Regions from separate parts of the Paenibacillus sp. IHB B 3415 genome, predicted to be linked through region 1. Evidence: predicted binding sites of a transcription regulator. Region 1 holds the regulator's gene; each other region holds the start of a gene.

Region 1 (3,285 bases):
AAACCATCAGCTCGGTTCCTGCATCATTTTTTCCGGTAAGCACCCAGTAAATCGCATTTTCATCCCAGACGGATTTCTGTGCTTTGGATACCTCAGTTAAGCCGTCCCGCGCTCTGGCAATCTCTTTGGCTTCACTCCGCTCGTTCCACTGATCCTTCATAATGTAGGCATAAAACTGGCTTAGTCCGAACAGAAGGAGCAGAACCAGGGAAATCCCCAACGGAAGCCATTTTCTCCTCTTCTTCAACATGCAGCTTCCTTTCCATATAACCTGTATTACCGTTTAAGCAGCCCCTCGAACGTTTCCTGCGCTTTGCGGCGGATGGCTTCTTCATCTAGTGTCAGGCATTGTCCGTGCTTCACAACCTGTTTGCCGTTCACCCAGACATGCTCCACATCCTTGCCACTGGCTGAATATACCGCATGGGACAAAAGATCGGTATGCGGCAGCAAATGCGGCTGATCAATATCAATCGCGATGAAGTCGGCCTTCATCCCTGCTGCAAGCCGGCCTACCTGGTTCAGGAAAATAGACTGTGCACCATATTCGGTCGCCATCAGCAGCGCCTCTGGAGCCGGTACTGCTGTAGGATCACCGCTTACGCCTTTGTGAATCAGCGCGGCCAGCCGCATTTCTTCGAACATATCCAGGTTGTTGTTGCTTGCCGCACCGTCCGTACCCAGGGAGACCTTAACTCCTGCTCTAAGCAGCTCAGGAACACGGGCTACTCCGCTGGCCAGCTTCAGGTTGCTGCCGGGATTATGGGATACGCCAACATTGTGGCGGGCCAGAATCTCAATCTCTTCATCGTTCAGATGAACACCGTGGGCGATCAGGGACGGCCGGGTGAACATTCCCAGCTTCTCCAGATGAGCGACCGGACGCAGGCCGTAATCGGCCACATTCTGCTCCACTTCATGACGCGTTTCGGACATATGCGTGTGCATCGGCAGATCAAGATCATGAGCCGCCTGGACAAACTTCATGAAAAACTCCGGAGGACAGGTGTAAGGCGCATGCGGCGAGAGCATCGCAGTAATTCTGCCGTCAGCCTTGCCATGCCAGTTCCGGGCAAAAGCAATCGCCTCAGCCAGCTTGTGATTCTGCACCTCTTCCGGACACAGGCCAATAACACCGCGCATAAGTACTGCACGGATGCCTGACTGCTCTGTAACCTCAGCAACCCGGTCCATATGATCATACATATCGAGGAAGGTCGTAGTGCCGCCCTTCAGCATCTCAAGAACAGACAAAGAGGTTCCCCAGTACACATCTTCACCGGTGAATTTCTCTTCCATCGGCCACATTTTTTCCTGCAGCCAAGCCTGCAGCACCATATCATCGCCGTAGCCGCGCAGCAGCGACATCGCCGCATGGCCGTGGGTGTTGACCAGGCCGGGCATGAACAGCAGACGGCTGCCGTCAATAACCTCTGCGCCCTCTTCAATTACAGGCTTCGCTTCACCTATGTAAGTAATCAGATCATTTTCGATGGTCATATAACCGCTCAGCACCGGCTTATCACTGCCAGGTACCAGAAAACGGCCGTCTTTAATAATGGTTTTATTGCTGCTCATCTTCAGCTTCGTCCTTTCCGTCATGCAAATAATACGCCAGACTCTGCAAATCCGTAGTGAAATCGGCGGCATGAATCCGGATATTAGCCGGAGTCTTAAGAATTACAGGGGCAAAATTCAGGATCGCCTCAATGCCCGAATCTACCAGAATGTCAGCAACGTTCTGTGCTTCACTGTCCGGAACGGTAATAATCCCGATGCGGATGCCCTGTGCACGGATGGTATCCCCCAGCTCACTCATCGGCTGAACAGTCAGCGAGTTGATCTGCTGGCCTACCTTAGGCTCATAAGCATCAAATACAGCTGTAATCTTCATCGTATCCTTCAAGTAGGCATTGTAATTCGACAAGGCGTGGCCGAGATTACCTGCACCTACCAGAGCTACATTAATCTGCTGGTCCAGCTTAAGAATATGTCGGATCTTCTCGATCAGATAAGAGACATCATAACCAATGCCCTTTCTGCCGAAATCACCAAAATAAGCCAGGTCCTTGCGGATCTGGGCGGGGTTGAGATCAAGCTTCTGTCCCAGCTCCTGAGAAGAAACTGTTGAGATTTCACGTTTTTGGAGATCGTTCAGGAAACGCAGGTACACTGGGAGTCTGCGAACGACGGCCTCCGATATTTTATCCGATTTCATGTTTTCTCCTCCTAAAAGTTTGATAGCATATGCTTCGTGATAAGCCGGTTATAGGAACCGTGCTCCGGGACTGCCCGGTGGGCAGCAGCCGTGGAGCGCGGGACTTCAGAACAATAATTACTTATACATAATATCAACCGGCGACGGATTATTAAACCCCGCCATCTTCAAGCCATTCTGCAATCCGCGGAACGATCTGATCCGTCAGCATATGCTCCATCTTGGGACCGGGCAGCGAATACAGGAAATACTTCCCATAATAAGATTCGATTACCCTGGTATCATATACAATAACGATTCCGCGGTCCTGCGCGGTGCGGACCAGCCGCCCGAAGCCTTGCTTGAAGCGGATTACGGCCTGCGGGACGGACAGCTTCATGAACGGATTCTTCTTCTGTGCCTGGAGCAGCTCCGACTTCGCTTCAGCCAGCGGATGATTAGGCGGCTGGAACGGAAGTCTGACAATGGCCAGACAGGTCAAAGCTTCCCCGGGAATATCTACACCTTCCCAGAAGCTGCTCGTACCCAGCAAGACAGACGCCGAACTGTCCTGGAACCGCCGGATCAGCTTGCTCCGGCTGCCGCCTTCTACGCCCTGTCCAAGCACCGCGATATCCTGCGAAGCCAGGGCCTCCTTCAGCGGATCATAGACCTGGCGCAGCATCTTGTAGGAGGTGAAGAGCACAAGCATCCGCCCGCGGGTAGCCACGGCAGTTTCTGCCAGAGAATGGACCAGTGTATCCACAAAGCGGGCATCCCCAATGCTTCCCTTGACACTCGGGAAATCACGGGGAATGACAAGCAGTGCCTGCTCACGGTATTTGAACGGCGACGGAAGCAGGGCTGTCATCAGACGGCCCTGCTCTGCAGCCTCACCAAGACCGAGATTATCTATCATGAACTGGAATGACTTATCCACAGACAAGGTGGCCGAGGTCAGGATGATACTCTTCTTCTTGTCGAAGAACAGCTCCCTGAGCTGGGTGCTCACATCCACCGGAACGGCATACATCTGCAGCGATTTGCCGCGGTAATTGCCGCTCCCCTCCAGCCAGTAGACGATATTC
Region 2 (3,285 bases), on a different contig from region 1:
CGTAGTCTTCCTTCACAATCCGCTTCACCTGCGAAGGATATTTGTTCATATTATTTCCCAGCATGAAGAAGGTTGCCTGCACCTCATACTTGCTTAAGATATCCAGCAGCTGGGAAGTCGTCGCCGACGGGCCGTCATCAAAAGTAAGATACACGGTTTGTCCCGGCTTGCCGGGTTCAGCAGAGGGCTCAGGCTCCGCCGGGGCTGTCTCCGCAGGTTTCAGTTCTGCTGCATACTGGGTGACAAAGGCTTCATCCGTAAGCCCCGCCGAGCCGTCCTTCACCCGGAGTAAATATTTATCCCCCGCAAAGGTTATGATATACCCAAGATACCCGCTTACTTTCAGCGGAACCATAAGTTTACCGTCCTGCAAAAAAGTGCTCACAGGCACCACTGTGCCATCTTTGAGCACAGCGCCGGCATCGCCCTGCAAAGTCAGCGACCCGGAGCCGCCCGACACCAGAACTCCGTCGGTCAGGCCGGTAAGCGTCCATTTTAATTCATCGGCCAGAGCACGCAGCGGGACATAATAAGTGCCTTTTACAGACACGGCTTCTATACCGCTCAATTTATCGTTGATCCCGAGCTTCAGTACATTAGTCTTACCTTCAGCGTTAGCAGGGATCTGTACAAGACCCGTAATCAGGAATAAAGAGAGGAATAACAGCATTATTTTTTTAATGGGCACAGCAGCAATCTCCAATCTATGTATATTTGTCTATTACTTTATCACACATAGATATAACGTAATTTGAGAGATTGTAACCGCAAGCTAAAATATTGTTACCCTTTTTGCAATGATAAAATGAATATTCAGCTTTTTTTCTGAAATACGACAATTTGCGTCGAATGCTGTCACAGCAGGCCATAAGCGGTTAATTCACGTGTTTTTGACTCAAAATAAATGTGACAAAATTAATAACAATTGTGCATTCTTGAACAAAGTTTGAACAACCTTAAAATTAGCTTAAACTGCGCCACTACAGTGATCTTTATCATACCTTTAAGTAGTTGTAACAATTTGATCACACATATTTAACTTGTTCGCCATTTTTAAGGGCTTTTTTATCTATTTATACAAAATATGTATTTTGCATTATGGGTAAGTAGTTCTTACTATAGATACAGGTTAAGTAGTAAGCCCGTTAATGAACGGCGAATGAAAAGTAGTATTGAAGGAAGGAGTTCTATATGAAAAAAAAGGGACCGTTATACGCTTTGTTTCTAAGCCTGATCCTTCTCCTGCCGGGATGCAGCTCGATCGCTGTTCTGAACCCGAAGGGGCCGTCTGCAAGGACGTTATCGGACACCATCATTCTCTCCATTGTTGTAATGCTTGGTGTTCTGGCAGTTGTCTACATCTTATATATCTTTGTACTGGTGAAATACCGGGCGAAGAAGAGTAATGAGGGTTACATTCCTGAACATGAGGAGGGCAACAAGGTACTTGAAGCGATCTGGATTATTATCCCGATCATTATCGTCGCCTTCTTGTCAGTTGTAACCGTCAAGACAACTACCGAAGTCGAGAACGTAGCCGCGGACTATAAAGATCAGACACCGCTGGTCATTTACGCTTCATCCTCCAACTGGAAATGGCATTTCAGCTATCCGGAGGAAGGTATTGAAACGGTTAACTACGTGAATATGCCTGTGCATCGTGCAGTTGAGTTCAGAATGTACTCGTTCGGCACCATTACCAGCTTATGGATTCCACAGCTTGCCGGACAAAAGTACGCCATGAGCGACATGCTCACCACGCTTCACCTGTCTGCTGATACCGAAGGCTCTTATATTGGAAAGAATGCCAACTTCAGCGGTAAAGGCTTTGCCCACATGGAATTTGAAGCACTTGTTATGAGCAGCAAGGATTACGACGAATGGGTGAATGACGTCAAGGAAACCGCACCAGAGCTTACAGAGGATGAATTCAAAGGCCTGCTCGCCACAGACTTCCTCGGACGTAAAACCTATTCCTCGACCCACTTAGGGTTCAGTCCTCCCCCTGGAGACCACAGTGAACACATGAGTGGTAACGGAAGTGAGATGGACATGGACAACGGCAGTGAGGAGCATCAGGATAACAAAGAGATCCACCCTTCTCCTGAGCCGTCCAGCGGAACCGAATTTGACAGCGAACCTGATCCGGAGGTCGATCAGCCACTGCCAAGCTCACCGGTGGATGAAAGTACACATGAAGGACACTAGCTCTGAAAGAGCTTGATGCAACACACTGAAAGGAGCTACCCTAATGGATTTAGACAAATTTAAGGTTCACGGCGAACCCTTAATATACGGGGCCATGATCAGTATTGCACTGGCAACCATCGGGATTCTCGTCGGGCTTACCTATTTCAAGAAATGGGGATACCTCTGGCGTGAATGGCTTACCACTGTAGATCACAAAAAAATCGGTGTCATGTATATCCTCGCGGCGCTGCTCATGCTGTTCCGCGGCGGCGTGGACGCGATGATGATGCGTCTGCAGACGGCAGCGCCGGAAATGAAATTCCTCGATGCCCAGCATTATAATGAGGTATTTACCACGCATGGTCTAATCATGATTCTGTTCATGGCCATGCCGTTCATCATCGGTCTGATGAATGTGATCATTCCGCTGCAGATCGGCGCGCGTGACGTCGCGTTCCCGCGGCTTAACGCCGTCAGCTTCTGGCTCTTCTTCATGGGGGCCATGCTGCTGAACATTTCCTTCGTTATCGGCGGATCGCCGGATGCCGGATGGTCAGCCTACTTCCCGCTGGCGAGTCTTGAATTCAGCCCGACGGTCGGTAACAACTACTACTCCCTGGCCCTGCAGATTTCCGGTATCGGGACTCTGATTACAGGGGTCAACTTTATCGTAACGATTCTCAAGATGCGCGCACCGGGCATGAAGCTGATGAAGATGCCAATGTTCACCTGGTCCGTACTCATCACCAACGTCATTATCGTCTTCGCCTTCCCGGTACTTACTGTTGCGCTTGCGCTGATGATGTTCGACCGCCTGTTCGGCTCCCAGTTCTTCACGATGGCCAACGGCGGGATGGATATGCTCTGGGCCAATCTGTTCTGGGTATGGGGTCATCCGGAGGTCTATATCGTTATTCTGCCGGCCTTCGGTATTTATAGCGAAATTATCGCCACCTTCTCCAAAAAGAACCTGTACGGATATACCTCCATGGTATTCAGTATGCTGATTATCTCGCTCCTGTCCTTCCTCGTATGGGCTCACCATTTCTATACGATGGGTCAAGGCGCCATGGTCAACAGCTTCTTCTCGATTAC
Region 3 (3,285 bases), on a different contig from region 1:
CAGGTATTTTTTATAAGAGGGAGTATATGCATCCGTCCATAACCAGACAGGCTGCACCCCGGCAGGCAGAAGCTTCTGCGTCTCATCCAAGGTATAGGCCTGGTCAAAAGACAACGCCATCTCCACAAGTGTATCGTCACCCAGCTGCTTCAGCAGGCTGATGCTGTCCTCATAGGAATCATAATCAATCTCCGGATGATAAAAGATCATTTCACGGTCCCCGGTGGCAGAATTGTAACGGTGTGTAGACGCTGTTCTCAGCTGTTCAGGGAGAGAGATCGCTCCGAATGCCCCATACCTTCCGGTCGAGTGGCCCAGCAGATTATAGGATTCCTCGATGGGCTGCCAGATATAAGGTTTATTGCCCAGCCATTTGTAAGTCTGATTGTAGGTTTCGCCTCCAAAGCTATCTAATTTCACCGACTGGTTGCTGATGTGCACATTGGGTGCACTGATTTCATTTTTCCAGAGAATCTCAGATTGTACCTTGCTGCCCTGATTCAGTCTCAAGTGGTAGAGGCCATACCAGATAACGGCGAGAATAACCGGGGTTACGATAACAATGATGCCAATGGTCTTCAGGGTGGAGCGGAGTCTGGCTTTTTTGATCATCTGCTGAGCGCCTTTCCCTCCGAAAATAAACGGGTCCTGTTCATGATTCTGTTCCATTTAATAGTCCTCCCCATAAAGTTTGATGAATTGGTTTTTGGCGCGTGTGACGTGAGTCTTGAGCGTGTTCTCATTCATACCGTACAGGGACGACAGATCCTTGTAAGTAAGGTTCAGCTCATATTTGAGAATCAGCAGCTCCTGATGCTGCTCAGAGAGTAAAGCAAGGGTGTCGCGGATATTCTGTGCGGTTTCCCGCCTCAGCAGCTGGATCTCCGGCAGATGGGTTAAAGAAAGAAGCTGGATATCGTCAACATCGACCGCCGGATGGCGTTTGTCTTTACGTTTGAGATCATAGAACTGATTGGTGGCGACACGGAACATCCAGCCCATGACTTGTTTCGGGCCGATACCATCCTGATAGATTAAGTATTTGTAACAGGTGTCCTGAACGATATCTTCAGCATCCTCGCGGGCGAGTCCGCGTTTCCTCAAATACCGGTATAGCAAAGTTCCGGCTTGCTGCAGAAAGTGATGAATGGTTTCTTTGGCCATGTCCTGCCCCCTTCCCCTATACAACGCTAGGCTCCGTGAAAAGTTTACAGCAGCCGGTACATTCAGTATTCCTTAATTATAAATGTTCACTACCAGCAGCAGCTTCAGCAGTTCAGTTAATATAATATCAGTATGTAAAATATTAGCTGCAACGGAGGAGATCTATGTATCAGGATAATGAATTGCAGATTCGGCCGATAGCTGAAGGGGATCTATTCAGACTGTGGGAGCTCTCACATAAAGAGGAAGCACCGGAGTGGAAGAAATGGGATGCGCCATACTACGAACACAAGCGGATTCCGTGGGAAGAGTATTATGGGAACAGAGCGGAGATTGTTGGATGCGGAAATAATTGGGTAATAGAAGTAGAGGGCGAGGTTATAGGCGATGTCAGTTACTATTGGGAGCATGAGCCATCCCTTTGGCTGGAAATGGGTATTATCATCTATGATCCGGCATATTGGAGCAGCGGTTACGGGACAAAAGCTCTCAGACTGTGGATCGGTCATCTGTTCAATGCGTATCCGCTGGTCCGTGTAGGCTATACCACATGGTCCGGGAATGAGCGGATGATCAGGACCGGGGTGAAATTAGGCATGACGATGGAAGCAAGACTCCGGAAATGCCGTTATTATAACGGGCAGTTCTACGATTCTATTCGAATGGGGCTGCTTAGAGAGGAGTGGGAGGTCTTAGGATAGAAAAGATCAGCTGCTGAAGCCGCTGAGGTTTGCGAACAAATTTAGACAAATAAGCATGAAATGCCTGCATTTTGCACGATATGAAATAATCAAAATGCTTGTTTGTGAAAAAAGACACAATATTGTGAAAACTATCACGTTGTTTATCGTAAAATTTTAATATATAATAAAGTTAATTAAAAGAAACAGGGGGAATTAAAAATGAAATTATTCAAAGTTCTAGTAGTAGCAGGGGTATCAGCAGCATTGTTGTCGGGTTGTGGATCGAATAATAATAACGCAGCTAATAATGCAGGTACAGCAGCAACAACAGCCCCGGCCACAGAGCAGACTGATGCAAAAAGCACGGCTTCGATCGTTAACCAGGCAGATGCCTTCACTGCTGCTGTAAGCGAAAGCGGCAACTGGATTGTAGCGGTCCTGAACGATCTGACTGTTGACAAAGATGTTGTTGTAGCCGGTGAATTCCATGACAAAGGCGATGCAAGTGCAGCGATCTACCGTAAGCTTGCCCTGTATGCACAAGATGCAGATCACAAGGTTACAGCTACCTACACACTGACAGCACCTAAAGTAACTGTACAGAGCGAGAACTTCCGCGTTCAAGGCGGTACAATCAAAGGTGACGTATATGTAGAAGCTAACGGATTCAACCTGTACAAGGATGCTACTATCGACGGTAACCTGTACTATGCAAGTGAAGATGTGAAGGCTACTGCTGTGATCGAAGGCAAAGTAACCGGAGCAAATGAAGTTAAATAATTCAAACTAATATAACAGCTATAATAGTATAATGTATTGCAAACAGCCTGTAGACAGGCCCTTTGGGGCTTGCTCTATGGGCTTTTTTGTATTCTGCGCTGAAATATTCTATAGTATTATGGAAGGTATTGTAAGCGCAAACAGATGGGACAGGGGATGCAATTATTCATGAAGAATAGCCGGAGATTGGGAATGGCTGCCGGAGTGATTCTAGCTTCCGTAGCCGTACTCTATTTACTTTTGTATATGTATGAAAGACCAGGCGGATGGTCTGACCAGCGGATGTCCCGTTCACTCGGAATGGAGCAGACCCTCCAGATTCCACTTGGCAAAAGTCCGGAAGAAGCAGTCCGGCTGTTCCGCAGCTCCGACTCGATGACAGTAATTCATCAGGAGCCTGCAGCCAGAGGGGAGCTGGTATTTCTTACCCGGCCGGGGCAGCAAGGTAGCAGTAATCTTCAAGTAGAGTATGTCCGCAAAACCTGGCTCGGATGGAAGTGGGTATGGGGAGGCGGCTACGGAATGGGCGGAGGTCCGGAGAGCTCTGCAATAAATTATATGTGTTTTCCTGAACTGGAGCATATTTCGACTCCATTTCCCATGGTGATCGGAGATGTTCTGAACCCGTCCATTCAGCATATTACAGTCGAGCAGAAGG

Evidence for each region. The regulator Rex, encoded in region 1, represses fermentation and respiration genes when NADH is low (regulators of the CRP and FNR family bind a similar motif). The targets are predictions, from matches to a motif close to TTGTGAAATATTTCACAA.
Region 2: qoxA (cytochrome aa3 quinol oxidase subunit II) is a predicted target of Rex. The motif match lies at 905-922, and genes of this name have one in related genera.
Region 3: QW71_RS04535 (polymer-forming cytoskeletal protein) is a predicted target of Rex. The motif match lies at 1,968-1,985, and genes of this name have one in related genera.

Annotation. Positions count from the first base shown of each region.
Region 1 covers NZ_JUEI01000098.1:6,439-9,723, reverse strand. Annotated here, with positions in the region: gene QW71_RS31200 (DUF5590 domain-containing protein) at 1-250, opposite strand, end outside; gene QW71_RS31195 (amidohydrolase) at 277-1,578, opposite strand; gene QW71_RS31190 (redox-sensing transcriptional repressor Rex) at 1,565-2,218, opposite strand; gene dinG (ATP-dependent DNA helicase DinG) at 2,370-3,285, opposite strand, start outside.
Region 2 covers NZ_JUEI01000047.1:9,088-12,372, reverse strand. Annotated here, with positions in the region: gene QW71_RS37215 (polysaccharide deacetylase) at 1-688, opposite strand, end outside; gene qoxA (cytochrome aa3 quinol oxidase subunit II) at 1,192-2,208, shown strand; gene qoxB (cytochrome aa3 quinol oxidase subunit I) at 2,252-3,285, shown strand, end outside.
Region 3 covers NZ_JUEI01000007.1:89,065-92,349, reverse strand. Annotated here, with positions in the region: gene QW71_RS04550 (anti sigma factor C-terminal domain-containing protein) at 1-669, opposite strand, end outside; gene QW71_RS04545 (RNA polymerase sigma factor) at 670-1,164, opposite strand; gene QW71_RS04540 (GNAT family N-acetyltransferase) at 1,329-1,865, shown strand; gene QW71_RS04535 (polymer-forming cytoskeletal protein) at 2,067-2,627, shown strand; gene QW71_RS04530 (hypothetical protein) at 2,796-3,285, shown strand, end outside.